Regions from separate parts of the Pseudomonas sp. GW821-FHT04D07 genome, predicted to be linked through region 3. Evidence: predicted binding sites of a transcription regulator. Region 3 holds the regulator's gene; each other region holds the start of a gene.
The links. Region 3 encodes sigma-54, which starts transcription at its own class of promoters, with help from an activator protein. Its sites were predicted from a motif close to ANTGGCATNNANNTTGCTNT; they were not measured.

Region 1: AC07T0_RS12425 (circularly permuted type 2 ATP-grasp protein) is a predicted target of sigma-54. The motif match lies at 3,619-3,638, and genes of this name have one in related genera.
Region 2: flgB (flagellar basal body rod protein FlgB) is a predicted target of sigma-54. The motif match lies at 4,326-4,345, and genes of this name have one in related genera.

Annotation. Positions count from the first base shown of each region.
Region 1 is NZ_JBWKTH010000008.1:3,502-10,791, forward strand. It holds gene AC07T0_RS12395 (aminotransferase-like domain-containing protein) at 1-714, shown strand, start outside; gene AC07T0_RS12400 (hypothetical protein) at 818-1,342, shown strand; gene AC07T0_RS12405 (YkgJ family cysteine cluster protein) at 1,491-1,745, shown strand; gene AC07T0_RS12410 (START domain-containing protein) at 1,789-2,394, shown strand; gene AC07T0_RS12415 (hypothetical protein) at 2,614-2,850, shown strand; gene AC07T0_RS12420 (ribonuclease E inhibitor RraB) at 3,051-3,389, shown strand; gene AC07T0_RS12425 (circularly permuted type 2 ATP-grasp protein) at 3,671-5,080, shown strand; gene AC07T0_RS12430 (alpha-E domain-containing protein) at 5,092-6,042, shown strand; gene AC07T0_RS12435 (transglutaminase family protein) at 6,039-6,842, shown strand; gene AC07T0_RS12440 (cytochrome c) at 6,989-7,290, opposite strand, start outside.
Region 2 is NZ_JBWKTH010000041.1:13,422-20,711, forward strand. It holds gene AC07T0_RS29500 (flagellar brake protein) at 1-433, opposite strand, end outside; gene AC07T0_RS29505 (flagella synthesis protein FlgN) at 529-996, opposite strand; gene flgM (flagellar biosynthesis anti-sigma factor FlgM) at 1,045-1,365, opposite strand; gene flgA (flagellar basal body P-ring formation chaperone FlgA) at 1,518-2,279, opposite strand; gene AC07T0_RS29520 (chemotaxis protein CheV) at 2,360-3,286, shown strand; gene cheR (protein-glutamate O-methyltransferase CheR) at 3,341-4,168, shown strand; gene flgB (flagellar basal body rod protein FlgB) at 4,407-4,814, shown strand; gene flgC (flagellar basal body rod protein FlgC) at 4,818-5,261, shown strand; gene flgD (flagellar hook assembly protein FlgD) at 5,277-6,005, shown strand; gene flgE (flagellar hook protein FlgE) at 6,037-7,290, shown strand, end outside.
Region 3 is NZ_JBWKTH010000006.1:134,909-142,198, reverse strand. It holds gene rapZ (RNase adapter RapZ) at 1-536, opposite strand, end outside; gene ptsN (PTS IIA-like nitrogen regulatory protein PtsN) at 539-1,003, opposite strand; gene hpf (ribosome hibernation-promoting factor, HPF/YfiA family) at 1,013-1,318, opposite strand; gene AC07T0_RS10590 (RNA polymerase factor sigma-54) at 1,445-2,941, opposite strand; gene lptB (LPS export ABC transporter ATP-binding protein) at 3,129-3,854, opposite strand; gene lptA (lipopolysaccharide transport periplasmic protein LptA) at 3,854-4,399, opposite strand; gene lptC (LPS export ABC transporter periplasmic protein LptC) at 4,386-4,958, opposite strand; gene AC07T0_RS10570 (KdsC family phosphatase) at 4,967-5,491, opposite strand; gene AC07T0_RS10565 (KpsF/GutQ family sugar-phosphate isomerase) at 5,492-6,466, opposite strand; gene AC07T0_RS10560 (ATP-binding cassette domain-containing protein) at 6,758-7,290, shown strand, end outside.

The DNA of each region.
Region 1 (7,290 bases), on a different contig from region 3:
ATCAAGGCCCTGGTATTGACCACCCGGCTGAGCAATCCGCTGGGCGGGACCATGCCGGAAGAACGGCAGAAGCAGTTGCTGCGTCTGGCTTCGGACTTCGATATCCAGATCGTCGAAGACGACATCTACGGCGAGCTGATGTTCGAAGTCGGTCGGACCAAGGCCCTCAAGGCCTATGACCGCCTGGACCGGGTAATTTACTGCTCGAGCTTTTCCAAGACCCTGTCGCCCGGCGTGCGCATCGGTTGGATGATCGCCGGCAAGTTCCAGCAGGAAATCCAGCGCTTGCAGACCTTCAGTACCCACTCGGCGTGCAGCGTGACGCAGATGGCGGTGGCGGCCTATCTGGAAAACGGCGGCTATGATCGGCACCTGCGTTTTATCCGCCAGGAGTACCGCAAGAACCTGAGTGCCTTCCAACTGGCGGTGCAGCAGTTCTTCCCGGAGGGGACGCAGATGACCCGGCCTACCGGCGGTTTCATCCTGTGGGTCAGCCTGCCGGGGCGGGTCAACACCCAGGAGTTGCACGTGCGGGCACTGCAGCAGGGCATCAGCATCGCCCCGGGGTTGATCTTCAGTAACACCGAGCAGTTCAACCACTGTATCCGGCTCAACTGCGGAATCCCCTGGAATCGCGAGGCCGAACGGGCGTTGATGACCCTCGGCATGCTGGCCAGCCAGCTGTGCCAGGAAACGGCGGCCGGGCTTTTGTGACGGGCCGGGGACAAGCCTGGGCGGTCCTGGATGATCGCCCGCTTGTCAGGAGACGCTCAACAGGCGAGCATATGCCCCCCCTGTCGTCCGTGCCGTAGAGCCTATGAAAGTGACTCTTTCCATTCGTTTGCTGTTGATTTTCGTGCTGGCAGGCTTGGGCGCGGGAGTTGTTGTGACGGCGCAGGCCCAGGACACAAGCGTACCCGCGACCGCGACGACGGCGAAAAAGCCGCTCGGGAGCCCGGCCAGCAGCGTCAAGCTGGTGAAGAAAAAACACCCACCGAGTAAACGGGCAACTACCCAGAAGGTTGCGCCGGGCAAGGCCAAGCGGCGTGCACCGATTGCCGCCAAAGCCGTGCCGGCCAGTGACGCGCTGAACACCACGCTGCCACCGCCCCAGCTGGATCTGAGCCTGCCCCAGGACATGGTCAAGCGCCTTGAGCCGCCAGGCACGGTACCCTTGTCGAAAAGTCGGCCGCTGTTGCCACAACTATTCGAAAAAAACCCTGAACAGACACCTTTCCAGCTCAATGGGCGCTTGCTCAAGAATGAGATGGATCTACAGTTGCGTAACGAGGGGCGCAAGGAAGTCGACGGCGCGGCCCTGGATTTTGAATTCAAACAGTAAAACGGCCCACCCGGCACGACGCTTCGTCGGTGACTGCCCGGTCATGGGCCTTATCCGTGAAAAACAATTGTGCGACCAATTTTAAACAGCCGTTTTAGCGGTTACTCTGTCCTCCACACACCTTTTTCCCTGCCAGGAGCGTGTCGTCATGAAGTGCCGTGAGGGCTGTGGCGCTTGTTGCATTGCCCCTTCCATCAGTACGCCGATTCCTGGCATGCCTAACGGTAAGCCGGCGGGAGAACGTTGCGTGCAACTCTCGGTCGAAGGTCTGTGCGGCTTGTTTGGCAAACCTGAACGGCCCTCTGTGTGTGGGGCTTTCCAGGCCGATCCCGAGGTCTGCGGCAGCAGCCGGGAAGAGGCGATCCGCCTGATCGGCTGGTGGGAGCAAATGACAGCGGCGTGAGGTGTGTTCAATGAACGGAACTTCGACAATAAGGAATAAAACAATGAGTTCGCTGCATCGAATGGCTGTGGTTTGTGGTTTGACTGTCCTGTTGAGCGGTACCGCGTATGCGCAGAACTGGGAAACGGCCAAGGATCAGGACGGTATCAAGGTCTCCCTGAGTGAAGTGGCCAACTCCCAGTACAAGGCCTACCGTGGCGTGACCCTGATCAAGGCGCCCGTGGCGAAGATCCAGGCGCTGCAGGAAGACGTGGTCGGGGCCTGTGCCTGGATTCACGAGTGCAAGTCGCAGAAGCTGCTGAAAAAAGACGGTGATCTGAGCTGGACCTACACCCAGTTCAAGGCGCCGTTCCCGGTCACTGATCGCGATTCCATCTTGCAGATCACCACCACCAAGGGCGCTGATGGCAGCCTGACTCGCACGCTCAAGGAAGTGCCGACCTACCTGCCGGAAGAGAAAGGTTATGTCCGTGTCGCCCAGGTGGAGGGCTTCTGGAAGCTGGTGCCCAAGGACGGTGGCCTGACCGAAGTGACTTACCAGGTGCACACCGAGCCGGGCGGCAGCGTGCCTTCGTGGCTGGCCAACAAGTTCGTGGTCGATGCACCGTTCAATACCCTCAAGGCCCTGAAGGAACGCGCCGAGAAGTGAGAGGCTGATCAACTCGGCTTGTCGGACATTGTGGGAGCCGGACTTATCCGCGAAGAGGCCCTTGAGGTCGCCAAAAGCTTCGCGGGCAAGCACCGCTCCCACATCAGGTTATTGGGCGTTCTCCGGGGCCCATACCTTTCACATCCGGTTGAACGATCTCCCATGCTCTACAGTCCAGATACTGTAAGCCCCTTGATGGGCTTTACCGAGGAGGCACCGATGAGCAAGTGGGCAGTTACCTTCGTCGACGATCATGGCGTGCAGGACACGGAGCACTTCGAATGTGCCAGCCAACCGGACCTGGAGCAGGCGGCGCGCTTGATTCGCGCCAAGCTGTTGCCGGTTCCCGCCGCGCTTGACCTCAATGATCTGGAAGGCCGTACCCCGGACCCGACGGTCAAAAGCCTGAAGGATCAGAACAGCATCCAGATCCTCAGTATCACGCCTTTACCCTGACCGCGCTTTTTCCTCTGCACTCCCTCTGGCAGAGGTGATGTCATCGCGCTACTCTGCAAGGGAGATCAGCGAATGATTCGCTATAGGTCTGGTCTTGTCAGCTACATGCTTGTTTCCCGGTTGTCGTATCGCCAGCGCCGTTCGGTGCCTGGTTCGGGAGTACGGAAAGTCTATCCAACGCTTGCTGAGGAGGACGTTTCATGAGCACAGCCTATCAAGAAGACATCAGCAGCAACGTGCTGCGCCGCATGAAAGAAGGCGGTTTTGATTTCGCACGCATCCATCCCATCGAGTTCTATGCCGTTTTCCCGGACGAGGAGCGGGCGCGCAGGGCGGCAGGCAAGTTTCGCGGTGAATCCTTGAATGCCCAGGTCAGTGTTCGTGACGACGGTGCCTGGTACCTGGAGTTGAGCAAGGTGATGTACGCCACCTATGGCGGTATCGGTGACTTCGAACAGAACTTCGGGGCGGTGGTCGAGCCTCTGGGCGGCACCATCGAAGGTTGGGGCGTCAAGCACCCGGTACGGGCGCTTAATTGAGAGACTTCCTTCCACCAGCAGCGGCTGACCCAAGGGTCGGCCGTTTTTGTTTGTTGCGCACAAAAAAGGGCCGCCCGGGCAGGTGGGTAAACTCTGGCTATGCTGGTGGATAGGCAAAGCCTGCTTCGCAATGAGGCGCTGCTGTTTGTATTGGGGCGTTTACTGCACAGTGATGGTGCGGCGCAGGTTGGATGATTATCCAACGTGTTGATATTAAAGCGTTTATGCCGATGGCACGGGCCTTGCGAAGGCCCTTGTGACCGGGTGACAAGGAGCACGGCATGATCCGCACCTATTTTGACGAGATGTACGATGCCGGCGGCCAGGTCCGCCCGCATTACCGGGAGTTTGCTCGTTGGCTGGCCGATACTCCCGAGGAGTTATTGGCACAACGGCGACGTGAGGCCGATCTGCTGTTTCATCGCGCCGGGATTACTTTCACCCTCTATGGAGACGAACAAGGCACCGAACGCCTGATTCCGTTCGATACCATTCCCCGCAGTATTCCCGCCAGTGAATGGCGCGTCGTGGAGCGCGGTTGTATCCAGCGGGTCAAGGCGCTGAACATGTTTCTCGCCGACCTCTACCACGAACAACGCATCATCAAGGCCGGGATCATTCCCGCCGAACAGGTCCTGGCCAACGAGCAGTACCAATTGGCGATGCAGGGCCTGAACCTGCACCGTGATATCTACTCGCATATTTCCGGGGTCGACCTGGTCCGTGATGGCGACGGCACCTACTACGTCCTGGAAGACAACCTGCGTACCCCCAGCGGCGTGAGCTACATGCTCGAAGACCGCAAGATGATGATGCGCCTGTTCCCCGAACTGTTCGCTGCCCAGCGCATCGCGCCCATTGACCATTACCCCAACCTGCTGCTCGACACCCTGAAAAGCTCCAGTCCGCTGGACAACCCGAGCGTGGTGGTACTGACGCCCGGGCGCTTCAACAGTGCGTTCTTCGAGCACGCGTTCCTGGCTCGGGAAATGGGTGTGGAGCTGGTGGAGGGCGCCGACCTGTTCGTGCGTGACGACAAGGTCTTCATGCGTACCACCGACGGCCCGAAACAGGTGGATGTGATCTACCGCCGCCTCGACGATGCGTTCCTCGATCCGCTGGCCTTCAACCCCGACTCGATGCTCGGCGTGCCTGGCCTGTTGTCGTCCTACCGGTCCGGCAATGTGGTATTGGCCAATGCCATCGGCACCGGGGTGGCGGACGACAAGTCGGTGTACCCATTCGTTACCGACATGATCCGTTTTTACCTGGACGAAGAGCCGATTCTGCAGAACGTACCCACCTGGCAATGTCGCAAGCCCGAGGAGCTCTCCCACGTGCTGGCGCACCTACCGGAATTGGTGGTCAAGGAAACCCAGGGCTCGGGCGGCTACGGCATGCTCGTGGGGCCGGCGGCGAGCGCCGCGGAAATCGAGAATTTCCGCGCTCGGCTCAAGGCCAAGCCCCACGCTTATATCGCCCAGCCGACGTTGTCCCTGTCGACCTGCCCGACCTTTGTCGAGAGCGGCATTGCCCCGCGCCATATCGATCTGCGTCCATTTGTCCTCTCCGGTCGTGAGACCCGCGTGGTGCCGGGCGGGTTGACCCGTGTCGCACTGCGCGAAGGCTCCCTGGTGGTGAACTCGTCCCAGGGCGGCGGCACCAAGGACACCTGGGTGGTCGAGGATTAAGGAAGCCTGACATGCTAAGTAGAACTGCCTCGGATTTGTATTGGATGTCGCGTTATCTGGAGCGCGTGGAAAACCTCGCGCGGATGCTCGACGTGAGTTATTCGTTGTCGTTGATGCCGCAGGATGGTCGTGGCGACGGTCTGCATGAAATGGCCATGCCGTTGTTGATCACCGGCACCCTGGACGATTACCTGGAACGCCATGGCGAGCTGCACGCTGACCGGCTGCTGCATTTTTTCGCCCTGGACGCGGCCAACCCGGCGAGTATCTTCAGTTGCCTGCGGGCGGCGCGGGCCAGTGCCCATGCGGTGCGTGGGCGGATTACCGCAGACATGTGGGAAAACATCAACGCCACCTGGCTGGAAATTCGCGGCATTGCCGACCAGGGCTTGGGGCGCTATGGCATGAGCCGTTTCTGCGAGTGGATCAAGGAACGTTCCCATCTGTTCCGTGGGGCGTCCTACGGCACCATCATGCGTAACGATGCCTTTCGTTTCATTCGCCTGGGCACCTTTATCGAACGGGCCGACAACACCCTGCGCTTGCTCGATGCCCGCTACGACATGGCCGGCGACCAGGCCGACGCGGTCAGCGACGGCACGGCCCACGCCTATTACCAGTGGAGTGCGTTGTTGCGGGCCTTGTCGTCGTTCGAGGCCTACACCGAGATCTACCGTGACGCCCCGGGCGCCCGGCAGGTCGCCGAACTGCTGTTGTTGCGTGCCGATGTGCCGCGCTCATTGCGCGCCTGCACCGAAGAAATCGACCAGATCCTCGCCAGCCTGCCGGGTATCAACGGCCGGCCGGCCCAGCGCCTGGCCGCCGAGATGGATGCGCGACTGCGCTACACCGGTATCGATGAGATCCTCGATGAAGGCCTGCACACCTGGCTGATCGAGTTTATTCCCCTGGTTGCCGAACTGGGCAACGCCATACACAGTTCTTACCTGGAGGCTGCATGAGACTTTCCATTAGCCACGAGACCACCTATCACTACGAGGATCAGGTGCGGGCGAGCATCCAGTATTTGCGTCTGACCCCCCACGACAGCGAGCGCCAGCACGTGCTCAGCTGGCAACTGAACCTGCCGCGTCCGGTGCGGGCGCAGCTCGACCCGTTCGGCAATATCCTGCATGTGCTGACGCTGGACGAGCCCCACGAAGCCATCATCATCGGCGCCCGGGGTCAGGTGGATATCGATGAGCAGCGCGAGGCCGAGCACGAGAGCCAGTCGGCCTTGCCGTTCTTGCGCATGACCCGCCTGACCGAGCCGGACGATGCCTTGCGCGGCTTCGCCGACAAGCAATGCCGCAAGCGACGTGACCGTAGTGCCTTGATTGACCTGATGCACGCGCTGAACCAGCACATGGCCTACACGCCAGGCGCCACCGAAGTCGACACCAGCGCCGCCCAGGCCTTTGCCCGGCGGGCCGGGGTGTGCCAGGACCATACCCATGCGTTCCTGGCCTGCGCGCGCAGCCTGGGGATTCCGGCGCGTTATGTGTCGGGGTATCTGTACAGCGAGAACAGCGAGCATCTGGCCAGCCATGCCTGGGCCGAAGCCTGGCTGGACGACGCCTGGTACAGTTTCGATGTGACCAACCAGTTGTCCCGGCCGGAGCGCCATCTGAAACTGGCGGTGGGCCTGGATTACCTCGACGCTTGCCCGGTGCGCGGCATGCGCCGGGGTGGCGGTTGTGAGCAGATGCACGCCAAGGTGCTGGTATCGCCGACGCCGATCCTGTCGGTGCAGCAGCAGTAAGGTCCTAGGCTCTGTACGATAACTGCCTGCGCGACGATCATGCTGCGTTAAAAACAGGCTCGGATGCTCATTTAGTGGACTAAACTCCGCTTCCTCGCCTGTTTTTGCCTTGCCTGATCGCCGCTCGGCGAGTTCTCGTACAGGTCCTAGATCGGCTGTTTGCGTTTGGCCATGTGCTTCAAGTACGCCACCAACTGATCCAGTTCGCCATCCGGCAGCACCGCCGGCGCGAACGCGGGCATCTTCGCCTGTGGCCAGTGCCGCAGGTTCTGCGGGTCACGGATATAGCGCTTGAGATAGCCGGCGGCGAAGTATTCGGTGGGGTTGTAGGGTACGTTCAGGTCCGGTCCGACCTGGGCATCCCCGGCGCCATTGAGCCGATGGCAGGCCAGGCAGTTTTTCTGAAACAGCGCAAAGCCCTTGTTCACTGGATCATTGGCCGCCAGCT
Region 2 (7,290 bases), on a different contig from region 3:
TCTCGCCGCCCAGTTCGACATTGACCAGCGCGGCCAACTTCAAGGCGGCGCGGAAGGCATTGCGACGTTGGTGATAGACCACTTCATTGGGCATCGAGCCACGGTAGCAACCGTTGGTCTCGTCGATGGTCATGGGTTGCGGCTGTTCCCAGGCGATTCGCACACCTTCATGGAAGCCTTCGACGCGAAAGGGCTCACCGGCGGACAGGAAACGTTCGCCGTCGCGCGGCATCATTTCGTCCAGGGCCAGGGTGCCGGTTTCACGGTCAACATCGATCACAAAACTCTGGAAGCGCTGGCTGCGCTCATGAAAAGTGATGATCAGCGGGTCGTGACTTTCCTGCAGCATCCGTAGGTTGGCGGAAATTTCCAGAGGCGTGCTAAGCACCTTGGGTGGCTGCGGAGCATCTTCCGCGCTTGAGGCATTGGACACGGTTCATCAATCTCCAGACAAAATACGACTGCACGCAAAGGCTAGCATTTTGCCAGCATGTTGCGCGCCTTGATAGAGCACGCGCAAGGCCCGGTTCAAGCCTGACTGAGCGGACGCGGTTTCATGGACATCGCCGTTGAGCCGCGCGCGTCATAGAGGGCGGGGGTTTCGCCGCCGGTCAGGATCTTCAACTGGTTTGCGGTTGTCGCTTGCTGAACCTGGATATTACGGCCGTTGAGCTCGTTGGCGGTTTGGCAATCGGCCAGCAATTGGGTCAGTACATCGCTCTGACTCAGCAACTGTTCGCCAATGCTGGACTGCGCGGCGAGTTGTTCCAGTCCGGTACGGTTACTGGGCAAATTGAGGTCAGCCAGTAGCTGGCTGCGCTTGCGGCCGTGTTGTTCCAGCAGAACGATCAACGCTTGCTTGCGGGCCAGAATCTCCTCCAGCTCGAACATGTTGCGGCCATGGAGCGCCAGGGATTCGGCGCGCAGCAACTCAAGCAGGTCTTGAGCGGGGGCAAAATCGTCGGTGATCAGTTGCAGCAGAGTGTTGTCGTGCATGGCTGGCCTTGGTTTTTAAGCGTCCAAAAGCCTGACGCAGGCCGAAGCCTAGCGCTGGGCTTCGAAGTTGAGCAGTTTGCTGGCTACGCGGTTGCTGTCGACTTTGTAGCTGCCATCGGCAACCGCCTGTTTCAACTCGGCCACACGGGCACTGTTGACAACAGGTTGGTCGCGCAGCTTGTCAGTGACTTGTTGCAACTGCTGAGCCTCATTGCTGAGGTGTACCGATTCCCCGCTTTGGCTGACCGAGGCGGCCGGAGTGCTCACGGCTGCGGATTTGCCGGAGCCGTCGGCTTCCTTGCTGGCGCTGGTGCGCGTACTGCCTGTCAGTGACGGGGCGTTATTCAAACGACTGAAATCGATGACCATGATGGAAAAAACCTCTGGGTATTTGGACGCTTGCCTTGTTTTCGGCCATACCCGGGAAAACTTTAGGCTCATATGAGCATGAGTCTGCGTGTGTCGGCGGTGTCCCTGCCTGGGACACAGTTTAGGAAAAGCTGCCGCTTAACGCCAGTTCTCTACAGCGCGACTTCCACCTGTCCCGGCGCGGTTACCCGTGCCTTGATCACCCGTTGGGAGTTCAGGTTCTTGATGCGGATCTGTTCGTTCAGGCCGCCGTTGGACAGGGCTTCGCCCGGCATCTTGACCACCAGGCCGCCGCTTGTCGCACTGATGACCACCTGGTCGCCCTTGCGGACCACTTCGGCCTGTTCCAGATGAACCAGGGTGACGACCTGATCCATGACCATTGGTCGGACAAGTTTCTGCCCGATGGCCTCCTCCGTGGTCGTCAGGAAGCCCTGGTTGATCAGGCTGATGTCGCGTTCGCGCAGGGCGACATCGCCGGGCTCGATGATTCCGGCGCGTTTCAGCGGGCGCGTGCTGACCACCACATTGCGGAACAGCTTGACCTGGGCCGGTACGAACACGGTCCAGGGCGAGTTACCTTCGCAGCGGATCTTGACCGTGACCCGACCAATGGGGATGGCAGGGCTTTCCAGGCTGGCTGTCAATTCCTTGTCGCAAGCGGCCAGGCGTAGGCGCGGATCGAGCTGGTTGACCTGGATTTCGTAGCGTCCTTCGGTTTGACTGGTCGCCAGATAGTCTTCTACGGTGAACTCAAGAAAGCCTTGGGTCACGCCGATAAGCTGATCAGGCAGGGTCGCTGAGTCGGCAAAGGCAGGGCCGCCGGGGTTCAGACTGCATAAAACCGCCAAGACCCAGAGCAATCTGCGGTACTGTGATGTCAGGCGTCGAAAAAATGTCGTTTGTGCTTTCATAACAGTATAAAAAGCAAGGCTCGTGCCGTTTAGTGCTGAATAAGCGTCGGATCATGAAGCTTGTGTGAGAGGTGGCTGGCATGGCGGGTGTGATGGATTCGGTGAACCAGCGTACGCAACTGGTCGGGCAGAATCGCCTTGAACTGTTGTTGTTTCGTCTGGACGGTCAGCAGTTGTACGGGATCAACGTGTTCAAGGTGCGGGAGGTGCTGCAGTGCCCCAAGCTGACCCTGATGCCCAAATCCAGCCCGGTGGTCTGTGGCGTGGCGAATATCCGCGGGGCAACCATTCCCATCCTGGATCTGGCGATGGCCACCGGGTCGGGCGCTCTCAAGGATCAAAGTAATCCGTTTGTGATCATTACCGAGTACAACACCAAGACCCAGGGTTTCCTGGTGAAGTCGGTGGAGCGCATTGTCAACATGAACTGGGAGGAGATCCATCCGCCGCCCAAGGGCACCGGACGCGATCACTACCTGACCGCCGTGACCCGGATCGACAACCAGTTGGTGGAAATCATCGACGTCGAGAAAATCCTTGCCGAAGTTTCGCCGACCTCCGAGTCCATCTCTCATGGGGTGGTCGATGTCGAGACCCAGGCCAAGGCGATTTCCATGCGGGTGCTGACGGTGGATGACTCGTCGGTGGCGCGCAAGCAGGTCACGCGTTGCTTGCAGACCGTGGGCGTGGAAGTGGTGGCGTTGAACGACGGCCGGCAGGCGCTGGACTACCTGCGTAAGCTGGTCGAGGAGGGCAAGAAGCCGGAAGAGGAATTTCTGATGATGATTTCCGACATCGAAATGCCTGAAATGGATGGCTACACTCTGACGGCCGAGATCCGCAACGACCCACGCATGCAAAAACTTCATATCATCCTGCATACTTCCTTGTCAGGGGTCTTTAATCAGGCAATGGTCAAGAAGGTCGGTGCCGATGATTTCCTGGCCAAGTTCCGACCCGATGACCTGGCAGCACGGGTAGTCGGTCGGATCAAGGCAGCAGAATAAGCGATCAGGGACCTCCGTTCCTGACGGTACGAACGATTGTAGAGGCGGCATCATTTGTCTACGGGTAATTTGGATTTTGAACAGTTCCGGGTCTTCCTGGAAAAGGCCTGTGGCATTCTGCTCGGTGAAAACAAGCAGTATCTGGTTTCCAGCCGTCTCAATAAATTGATGGAACAGCAGGGGCTCAAATCCCTTGGCGAATTGGTCCAGCGGATCCAGACCCAGCCCCGCAGCGGTTTGCGCGAGCAGGTGGTGGATGCCATGACCACCAATGAGACCTTGTGGTTTCGCGACACCTACCCCTTCGAGGTCCTGAAGAACAAGGTGTTGCCGGAAATGATCAAGGCCAGCCCCGGCCAGCGTCTGCGGATCTGGTCGGCGGCCTGTTCGTCGGGGCAGGAACCCTATTCGATCTCGATGTCGATCGACGAGTTCGAGCGGACCAACATGGGGCAGTTGAAGGGGGGCACGCAGATTGTCGCCACCGACCTGTCCGGGCTGATGCTCACCAACTGCAAGAGCGGCGAGTACGACAGCCTGGCCATCGGCCGCGGCCTGTCGCCCGAGCGTCTGCAACGCTTCTTCGACCCCAAGGGGCCGGGACGCTGGGCGATCAAGGCGCCGATTCGCAGCCGGGTGGAATTTCGCTCGTTCAACCTGTTGGACAGCTATGCGAGCCTGGGCAAGTTCGACATCGTGTTTTGCCGCAACGTGTTGATCTACTTCTCCGCCGAGGTGAAGAAAGACATTCTGCTGCGTATCCACGGTACCTTGAAACCGGGAGGCTACCTGTACCTCGGCGCCTCGGAAGCCTTGAATGGGCTGCCGGATCATTACCAGATGGTGCAATGCAGCCCGGGAATCATCTACCAGGCCAAGTAGGCGCCAAGTCCTGCACGAAACGGGAACCCCGACGGGTTCCCGTTTTTTTTGCGACGCTTTTGCCGCTTTACCGGCACTCGGCGGAAATGCCTTGCCGCTTTTCTGGCATTGCCGCCCGCCACCTGCCCGCAAGCCCTTGATTTACCAGCATTGAAAAACTGGCATGGGCCTTGCTTTGTCACTTGCAATGAAAAGCCTGTTTCACAAAACCAGGTCAACCCGCTAAAGGTTTCCCGACATGAGCATCAACTTCGATAAAGCGCTGGGTATCCATGAGCAAGCCTTGGGCTTCCGCGCCCAGCGCGCCGAAGTTCTGGCGAACAACATCGCCAACGCCGATACCCCGAACTACAAGGCTCGGGACATGGACTTCTCCTCGGTGCTCGCTGAGCAGAGCGACAAGGCCAAGAACGGCAGTTTCGCGCTGAACACCACCAACACACGCCATATCGAAGCCGAAGGTCTGAGCAACGGCGATGCCACGCTGCAGTACCGCACGCCGATGCAGCCGTCGCTCGACCAGAACACCGTGGATGCGCAGATCGAACAATCGAACTATGCGAAGAACTCGGTCGATTTCCAGGCCAGCTTCACCTTGCTGAACGCACGATTCAAAGGGCTGGTTTCAGCCCTGCGTGGAGAATAAGTCATGTCCCTAGCCAGCGTTTTCAACATTGCCGGTACCGGCATGAGTGCCCAGACCACTCGCCTGAACACCGTCGCCAGTAACATCGCCAACGCCGACACCGTCTCGTCGAGCATGGACCAGACCTATCGCGCCCGGCACCCGGTGTTCGCCACCATGTTCCAGAACGGCCAGGGTCAGACTGACAACTCGCTGTTCCAGAACCAGGACGGGGCGGGTGCCGGCGTCCAGGTCATGGGCGTGGTCGAGGACCCCAGCAACCTGGAGGCCCGTTATGAGCCGAACCATCCGGCGGCTGACGCCAACGGCTATGTCTATTACCCGAACGTCAACGTGGTTCAGGAAATGGCCGACATGATTTCCGCCAGCCGTTCGTTCCAGACCAATGCGGACATTATGACTACCGCCAAAACCATGATGCAGAAGGTCCTGACCCTCGGTCAGTGATAAGGGACGATTCCTATGACGGTTTCCAGCACTTCGTCGAGTGGTAATTCGACACTTGATACGATCATTGCCAACTCCCAGAAGGCGAGCACCGGCAGTACTGATGCGCTGGGCAATGCCATCAGCAGCGCCGCCGGCGGCCAGACCCTGGGCAAGGACGCGTTCCTGCAATTGCTGGTGACTCAGCTGAAGAACCAGGACCCGCTCAACCCCCAGGACAACAGTGCCTTCGTCGCGCAGTTGGCCCAGTTCAGCAGCCTGGAAGGTATCCAGACGCTCAACACCAGCGTGAACAATATCGCCAGCTCCTTCACGTCGTCCCAGGCGCTGCAGGCCTCGTCGATGGTTGGGCGTTCGGTCATCGTGCCGACCTCCCAGGCCGTGGTCGATACCAGCAAGACCTTCAGCGGTACGGCAGTGGTTCCAAGTTCCGTCAGCGATGTGACCCTGAAAATCAGCGACTCCAGCGGCACCGTGGTCCGGACCATCGACATGGGCTCCCAGGCCGCTGGCAACGCCGCGTTCACCTGGGACGGCAAGAACGATGCCGGCACCCTGCTGACCAGCGGCACCTACACCTTCAATGCCACCGCGCCGATCAGTGGCACGGCCACGGCGCTCACGACCAACCTGCCAGCGACGGTCAGCAGCGTGACCCTGGGTCAGAACGGCGGCGAAATGATGCTCAACCTGGCGGGCCTGGGCAGTATTGCTCTGTCCAAAGTCCAGACCATTGGCCTGTAAGAGCCGACCAACACGAAGTAAGGAGTGAACCATGTCTTTCAATATCGGTTTGAGCGGTCTCTCTGCGGCCAGCAAGCAACTTGACGTCACCGGCAACAACATTGCCAACGTCAACACCACCGGCTTCAAGTCGTCCCGTGCGGAATTCGCCGACGTGTACTCGGCGACCAAGCTGGGCACCGGTGCCAAGAGCATCGGTAATGGTGTGAACCTGGCCAACGTCTCGCAGAACTTCGGCAACGGCGGCATGGACAGCACCGGCAACGTGCTGGACATGGGCGTGCAAGGCAACGGCTTCTTCGTCCTGAGCAGCAACGGTTCGCTGAGCTACACCCGTGCCGGTACCTTCAAGACCGACAAGGACGGCTACGTCACCAACACCGATGGCACCGCGAAACTGCAAGGCTATGCCGCCGATGCCAACGGCAACATCATTCCGGGTGTACTGACCAACCTGCGGATCGACACCTCGAACCTGTCGCCGCAGACCACTACCAAGATTGGCTCGACGCTCAACCTCGACTCCACGTCGGCGGTGATTGCCGCACCGTTCGATGCGACCAATACCGCGACCTACACCAAGCCGTTCAGCACCACCATCTATGACACCCAGGGCAATTCCCACTCCCTGGACCAGTATGCGGTCAAGACCGGTTCCAATACCTGGAACGTCTATTCTTTGATTGATGGTCGCAACCCTGACGGCACGGCAGCAACGGTGGGTGGCGCCACCGACCCTGTTCCGGTGGCTGTGACTTTTGACTCTGCGGGCAAGTTGGCGAGCATCGGCGGTGTCGCCGGCCAGACCAGCATCACCGTTACCGGTTGGGTGCCCGGCACCGTGACCGCGGGTGTCTGGGCCGCGAACGGCGCGAGCGCGAACGCCGCCGGCATTGCCGTCGACTTTTCGAAAACCACCCAGTTCAACGCCACCACCGCCCGTAGCGCCATCACCAACGATGGTTATGCCACCGGCCAGATCACTGACATCACCATCGATGCCACCGGTGTGATCTCCGCCAACTTCAGTAACCAGCAGCACAAGGCGATTGGTCAGGTGGCCCTGGCCAGCTTCACCAACGAGCAAGGCCTGCAGGCGGTCGGCGGTACCAGCTGGAAAGAGACGTTCTCGTCCGGTCAGCCGGCCTTCGACGGCGGTACGGTCGGCACCAACGGTTCTATCCTTTCCGGTTCCCTGGAAGCTTCGAACGTCGACCTGACCAGCGAGCTGGTGGACCTGATCAAAGGCCAGAGCTACTACCAGGCGAACGCCAAGACCATCTCC
Region 3 (7,290 bases):
GGCATTCCGCGCTTGAAGCCGAACGATTCGACCAGGAAGGCGGTGCCTGGTTCCGGCTGGTTCAGCAGGCGCAGCTTGATGGTGTCGCGCAGTTGGTAGAGGTTCAGGTGGGTGGTATTGACCTTGAGGTCGGCCAGGTCCGAGATCGGCCCCAACAGGTTGCTTTCGTCGCGAATGGCCTCGGCCAGGGAACGATTGGCATTGCTCAGCGGGTGGCGGCGACGGGTTTCGGAAAAACGCTTGAGCAGGGTTTCTTCGTCGGCGTCCAGGTACAGCACATCGCACTGGATGTGCCGGCTGCGCACTTCATCGAGCAGTTCCGGGAAGCGCGACAGGTGGCTGGGCAGGTTGCGCGCGTCGATGGAAACGGCCACCAGCGGTTGCGCCAGCTCGGTATGGATCAGCGCGCGCTCGGCCAGTTCCGGCAGCAGGCCGGCCGGTAGGTTGTCAATGCAGTAGTAGCCGCTGTCCTCGAGGACATCGAGGGCGGTACTTTTACCCGAGCCGGAACGACCACTGACGATGATCAAGCGCATGGTCAGTGACCACTCTGCTCGTCCAGGACCACCTGATACAGGGCCTGGTTGGAGGTTGCACCGCGCAGCTTGTCACGCACGTCCTTGCGGTCGAGCATGCTGGCAATCTGCCGTAGCAGCTCCAGGTGGGCATCGGTGGCGGCTTCCGGGACCAGCAGGACGAACAGCAGGTCAACCGGCGCGCCGTCGATGGCATCGAAATCGATGGGGGCGTCCAGATGCATCAGGGCGCTGATGGGTGCCACGCAACCCTTCAGGCGGCAGTGCGGGATGGCAATGCCATTGCCGAAACCGGTCGAGCCGAGTTTTTCCCGCGCGATCAGGCTGTCGAAGACATCCTGCATCGCCAGATAAGGAACTTCCTGGCTGATCAGGTTGGCAATTTGCTCGAGGGCTTTCTTTTTACTGCCGCCCGGCACGTTCACCAAGGAACGGCCGGGGGTCAGGATGCTTTCAAGTCGGATCATGGATGGGTATCAGCGACCTGTACCTTGGAGCAGGTGCAGGTTCTTTTCCTTATGCTTTTTCAGTTGTCGGTCCAACTTGTCGGTAAGCAGGTCGATCGCCGCATACATGTCGTCATGCTCGGCGTTGGCGACCACTTCACCGCCGTGGATATGCAAGGTGGCTTCGATTTTCTGCTTCAGTTTTTCGACGGCCATGGTCACCTGTACGTTGGTGATCTTGTCGAAATGACGCTCCAGTCGGTCGAGTTTCTCGCCGATGTAAGCACGCAGGGGTTCGGTCACTTCCAGTTGGTGTCCACTGATATTGACTTGCATACAGCTTCTCCTTCGTTGCCAGTGCATAACGCGGCAGGCGATTGCCTGCCACAGTGCTACGCCCTGAAAGTCACCGATCGGCGACTTTCAGAAAGCAGCCCAGACGCTGTAACGCGGCCCCGTCCACTACATCAGTCGCTTCCGCTCGCTGGAGGGGGCGATCCCCAGGGACTCACGGTATTTGGCGACGGTACGACGGGCCACCTGAATGCCTTGTGCCTCCAGTAAACCAGCGATCTTGCTGTCACTCAACGGCTTTTTCTGATTTTCCGCTGCAACCAGTTTCTTGATGATCGCGCGGATCGCCGTGGACGAGCATTCGCCGCCTTCGGAGGTGCTGACGTGGCTGGAGAAAAAGTATTTCAGTTCATAGATACCGCGGGGGGTATGCATGAATTTTTGCGTGGTCACCCGGGAAATCGTCGATTCGTGCATGCCCACCGCTTCGGCGATGTCATGCAGGACCAACGGTTTCATCGCCTCGTCACCGTACTCCAGGAAGCCGCGCTGGTGCTCGACGATCTGGGTGGCGACCTTCATCAGGGTTTCGTTGCGGCTCTGCAGGCTCTTGATGAACCAGCGAGCTTCCTGCAACTGGTTGCGCATGAAGGTGTTGTCGGCGCTGGTGTCGGCACGCCGGACAAAACCGGCGTACTGCGGGTTGACCCGCAGGCGGGGTACCGATTCCTGGTTCAGTTCCACCAGCCAGCGCTCGTTGTCCTTGCGCACGATCACGTCCGGCACCACGTATTCGGCTTCGCTGGACTCGATTTGCGAGCCCGGGCGCGGGTTGAGGCCCTGGACCAGTTCGATGACCTGGCGCAGTTCGTCTTCCTTGAGCTTCATGCGCCGCATCAACTGGCTGTAGTCGCGGCTGCCGAGCAGATCGATGTAGTCGCTGACCAGGCGCTGGGCTTCGGCCAGCCAAGGCGTGCGGGCCGACAGCTGGCGCAGTTGCAGCAACAGGCATTCACCGAGGTTGCGCGCGCCGATGCCGGCCGGTTCGAATTGCTGGATGCGATGCAGCACCGCTTCGATCTCGTCCAGCTCGATATCCAGCTCCGGGTCGAAGGCGTCGAGGATTTCCTCGAGGGTCTCGTCCAGGTAGCCCTGATTGTTGATGCAGTCGATCAGGGTTACGGCGATCAGCCGGTCGGTGTCGGACATCGGTGCCAGGTTCAGTTGCCAGAGCAGGTGGCTCTGCAGGCTCTCGCCGACCGAGGTGCGGGTGGTGAAGTCCCACTCGTCGTCATCGTTGCTTGGCAGGCTGCTGGCGCTGGTCTGGTAGACATCTTCCCAGGCGGTGTCGACGGGCAGCTCGTTGGGAATGCGCTCGTTCCAGTCGCCTTCCTCGAGATTGTCCACCGTCGGCGCGGTTTCCTGCTGGTAGGACGGTTCTTCGACCTCGGTGTTGGGTTTGTGCTCGGCGTTGTCGGCCAGCGGGTCGGTATTGTCGAAGTCGTCGCCTTCTTCCTGGCGTTCGAGCATCGGATTGGACTCCAGGGCCTCCTGGATTTCCTGCTGAAGGTCCAGGGTCGACAATTGGAGCAGGCGGATGGCCTGTTGCAGCTGCGGTGTCATCGTCAGCTGCTGGCCCATTCTCAGGACTAGCGATGGTTTCATGGCAGGGGCTTAACACCTTATTCGCCGGCGCGCATGCGCCATCCACTCTACAGGGCGCCGGGGCGCCAAACATAAGCAAATTATATGCCTGAAACCCGAGCCTTTGCCTAGAGCGTTGTAACAATAAAAATTGTGTGGTTTTTATTGAACGGGGCGCGCTCTGGCGCTTGATCCTTTGCCTCGATGTTTACAGGCGGAATTCGTGGCCCAGGTAGACTTCCTTGACCAGTTCGTTGGCCAGGATGGTGGCCGAATCGCCTTCGGCAATCAGCTGTCCATCATTGACGATATAGGCGGTTTCGCAGATGTCCAAGGTCTCGCGGACGTTGTGGTCGGTGATCAATACACCGATGCCCTTGGCCTTGAGGTGATAGATGATCTGTTTGATATCGCCTACGGAAATCGGGTCAACCCCGGCGAAGGGTTCGTCGAGCAGGATGAATTTCGGCGCGGTGGCCAGGGCGCGGGCAATTTCCACGCGACGCCGTTCGCCACCAGACAGGCTCATACCGAGGTTATCGCGGATGTGGCTGATGTGGAATTCCTGCAGCAGGCTTTCCAGCTCCTTGCGGCGAGCGTTCTTGTCGATGTCCTTGCGGGTCTCGAGGATTGCCATGATGTTGTCCGCCACCGACAGCTTGCGGAAAATCGACGCTTCCTGGGGCAGGTAGCCGATCCCGGCGCGCGCGCGGCCGTGCATGGGCTGGTGGCTGACGTCCTGGTCGTCGATCAGCACGCGACCCTGGTCGGCCTGGACCAGACCGACGATCATGTAGAAGCAGGTGGTCTTGCCGGCACCGTTGGGGCCGAGCAAGCCGACGATCTGCCCGCTGTCGATCGACAGGCTGACATCACGCACCACCTGGCGACTTTTGTAGGCCTTGGCCAGATGCTGGGCTTTCAGGGTTGCCATTACTGCGCCTTCTGCTGTTCGGTTTTCTGCTTCGGCTGGATGACCATGTCGATGCGTGGGCGCGGCGCGGTGATCGCGCTACCGTTGGCGCGACCGGCCTGGGCAATCTGCTTCACCGTGTCGTAGACGATTTTCTCGCCTTCGGTGGTGTTGCCGTCGTTGATCACCTTGGCCTTGTCGATCAGGATGATGCGGTTCTGCTGAGCGTGGTACTGGATGGTCACGCCATAGCCCTGCACCGGCTTCGGATCGCCGACTTTCTGCAGTTGCTCGAAGTAGGCCAGGTTGCCCACGGAGGTCACCACGTCGATGGCGCCGTCCTTGGTCCGGGTCAGCGTCACGGTGTTGCCCTTGACGATCATCGAGCCTTGGGTAATGACCACATCGCCCTTGTAGGTGGCGATGCCTTGCTTGTCGTCCAGTTGAGCGTCGTCGGCTTGGATGCGGATGGGCTGCTGGCTGTCGGTCGGCAGTGCCCAGGCGCTCACGCTTCCCAGTGCCGCACCCAGGCCAAGCAAAATAGGGAGGGTTTTAACGAGACTCATACTGTCCTCTTACATTGGACAGCAGGTGTATCCGGCTGTCGTTCAAATACGCTTTCATTCCCTTGCCAGTGGTCACGCCGTCGGCACCGTCGATTCTAACGGCTTGCTCGGTCTGCGCATATTGCTTCTGTGGGAATACTGTCATTCGACTGCTGGTAATGATCACTTCCCGCTGTAGTTCGTCAGTGCGCGCCACCCGTACCGAGTCGATCAGTTCGATCTCGGTGCCGTCCGGGTTGACCTCGGCGTGCTCGCTCTGGACGTGCCAGGGATAGACCGTGCCACGGTAGATGTGCATGTCGGGCTTGGTCACCAGGGTAACGTCGGAAGCCTTGAGGTGTTCGACCTTGTCACCGGTCAGGTCGTACTGGACCCGGCCGTCCGGCATGTACTGAATGCTGTGGGCGTTAATAGCGTAGTAGTCGATCTGGGTTTCATCGACCTGCGCCATCGGGCGCTCGAGGAAGCGTTCCGGGCTGATGTTCCAGTAGCCAACAGCCGCGAAAATCGCAGCAATGACAGCGAACAGCAGAATGTTGCGAATTTTCTTGCTCAGCATAAATAGCTCTACAGGTAGGCGGCGTGAGCCGCTTCAAGGCTGTCCTGGGCTTGCAGGATCAGCTCGCAGAATTCGCGGGCGGCGCCTTCGCCACCCCGGGCCCGGGTAATACCGTGGGCGTGTTCGCGGACGAAGCTGGCGGCGTTGGCCACCGCCATGCCCAATCCGACGCGGCGGATCACCGGCAGGTCCGGCAGGTCGTCACCCAGGTAGGCGACCTGTTCATAGCTTAGATTGAGCTGGGCGAGCAGGGCGTCGAGCACCACCAGCTTGTCCTCGCGACCCTGGTAGACATGGGGGATGCCGAGGTTCTGCGCGCGGCGTTCGACCAGTGCGGTCTTGCGACCGCTGATAATAGCGGTTTGCACGCCGGCGGCCATCAGCATCTTGATGCCCTGGCCGTCGAGGGTGCTGAACGACTTGAATTCGCTGCCGTCTTCGAGGAAGTACAGGCGGCCATCGGTCAGCACGCCGTCGACGTCGAAGACCGCCAGCTTGATGGCTTTGCCGCGTTGCAACAGATCGTCGTTCATTTACATCACTCCCGCGCGCAGCAGATCGTGCATATTCAGGGCGCCCACCGGGCGATCTTCGCCGTCGATCACCACCAGCGCGCTGATCTTGTGGTCTTCCATGATTTTCAGGGCTTCGGCGGCGAGCATCTCGGCCCGTGCGGTCTTGCCGTGGGGAGTCATGACGTCTTCGATCAGGGCCGTGTGAATGTCGATGGTGCGGTCCAGGGTCCGGCGCAGGTCGCCGTCGGTGAAGATCCCGGCCAGGCGCCCGTCGGCTTCGACGATCACGGTCATGCCGAGGCCTTTGCGCGTCATTTCCATCAGCGCGTCTTTCAGCAGGGTGCCGCGCAGTACCTGTGGCAACTCGTCGCCGGCATGCATGACATTTTCCACTTTCAGCAACAGTCGACGACCCAGGGCGCCGCCCGGATGGGAAAAGGCAAAGTCCTCGGCGGTGAAGCCGCGGGCTTCGAGCAGTGCCACGGCCAGGGCATCGCCCATCACCAGGGCGGCGGTGGTGGAGGAGGTCGGGGCCAGATTCAGCGGGCAGGCCTCATGCTCGACATGCACGTTCAGGTTGACTTCGGCGGCCTTGGCCAGCGGCGAGTCGGGGTTGCCGGTCAGGCTGATCAACTGGATGCCCAGGCGCTTGATCAAGGGCAGCAGGGTGACGATTTCCGCGGTGGAGCCGGAGTTGGACAGGGCCAGGATGATGTCGTCCCGGGTGATCATGCCCATGTCGCCGTGGCTGGCCTCGGCGGGATGCACGAAAAACGCCGTGGTGCCGGTACTGGCCAGGGTCGCGGCGATCTTGTTGCCGATGTGCCCGGACTTGCCCATGCCGACCACGACCACACGGCCCTTGCTGGCCAGAATCATTTCGCAAGCGCGTACGAAATCCGCGTCGATGTGGGCGAGCAAGCCTTCTACGGCTTCGCGTTCGAGGCGGATGGTGCGTTGTGCTGATTGAATCAGGTCGCTGGATTGGCTCATGTCAGAAATCGGTTAGCCTGATGAAAAGGCGCGATTATAGCGGCAATGACTTCTCCACTCACACTAGATCATTGCGTTTTGCGTGGAGGCTGTAGGAGTTTGCCTTCGGTTTTTATCTCGCAAGCTGTCAAGCCCGGCTGTATTTATCCTGAACAAGGGTGGCTTCGGTCTTGGGCGGCTCGTATCAGCGGTGATATAGTTCGCGGCTAGTTCGGCCCGCTCAGGACGTATGCGCCTCTTTTCAAGAGAGGCCGGGTGTCCGAGTCCGAGGCCGCATCGCAAGGAGTTTAGATGAGCGCCGATAACGCCTACGCGGTCGAGCTGAAGGGTGTGACCTTCAAGCGCGGTGCGCGCAGCATCTTCAATAATGTCGACATTCGTATCCCGCGAGGCAAGGTCACCGGCATCATGGGGCCTTCCGGGTGCGGCAAGACCACCCTGTTGCGGCTGATAGGCGCGCAACTGCGCCCCAGCGGCGGCGAAGTCTGGGTCAATGGTCAGAATCTCCCCACCCTGTCGCGCGGCGATCTGTTCGATGCGCGCAAGCACATGGGCGTGCTGTTCCAGAGCGGTGCACTGTTCACCGACCTGGACGTTTTCGAGAACGTCGCCTTTCCGCTGCGGGTTCACACCGAACTGCCGGAAGAAATGATTCGTGACATTGTCCTGCTCAAATTGCAGGCGGTAGGCCTGCGCGGGGCGGTCGACCTGATGCCCGACGAATTGTCCGGCGGCATGAAACGTCGTGTGGCTCTGGCCCGGGCCATTGCCCTGGACCCGCAGATCCTCATGTACGACGAACCGTTCGTCGGTCAGGACCCGAT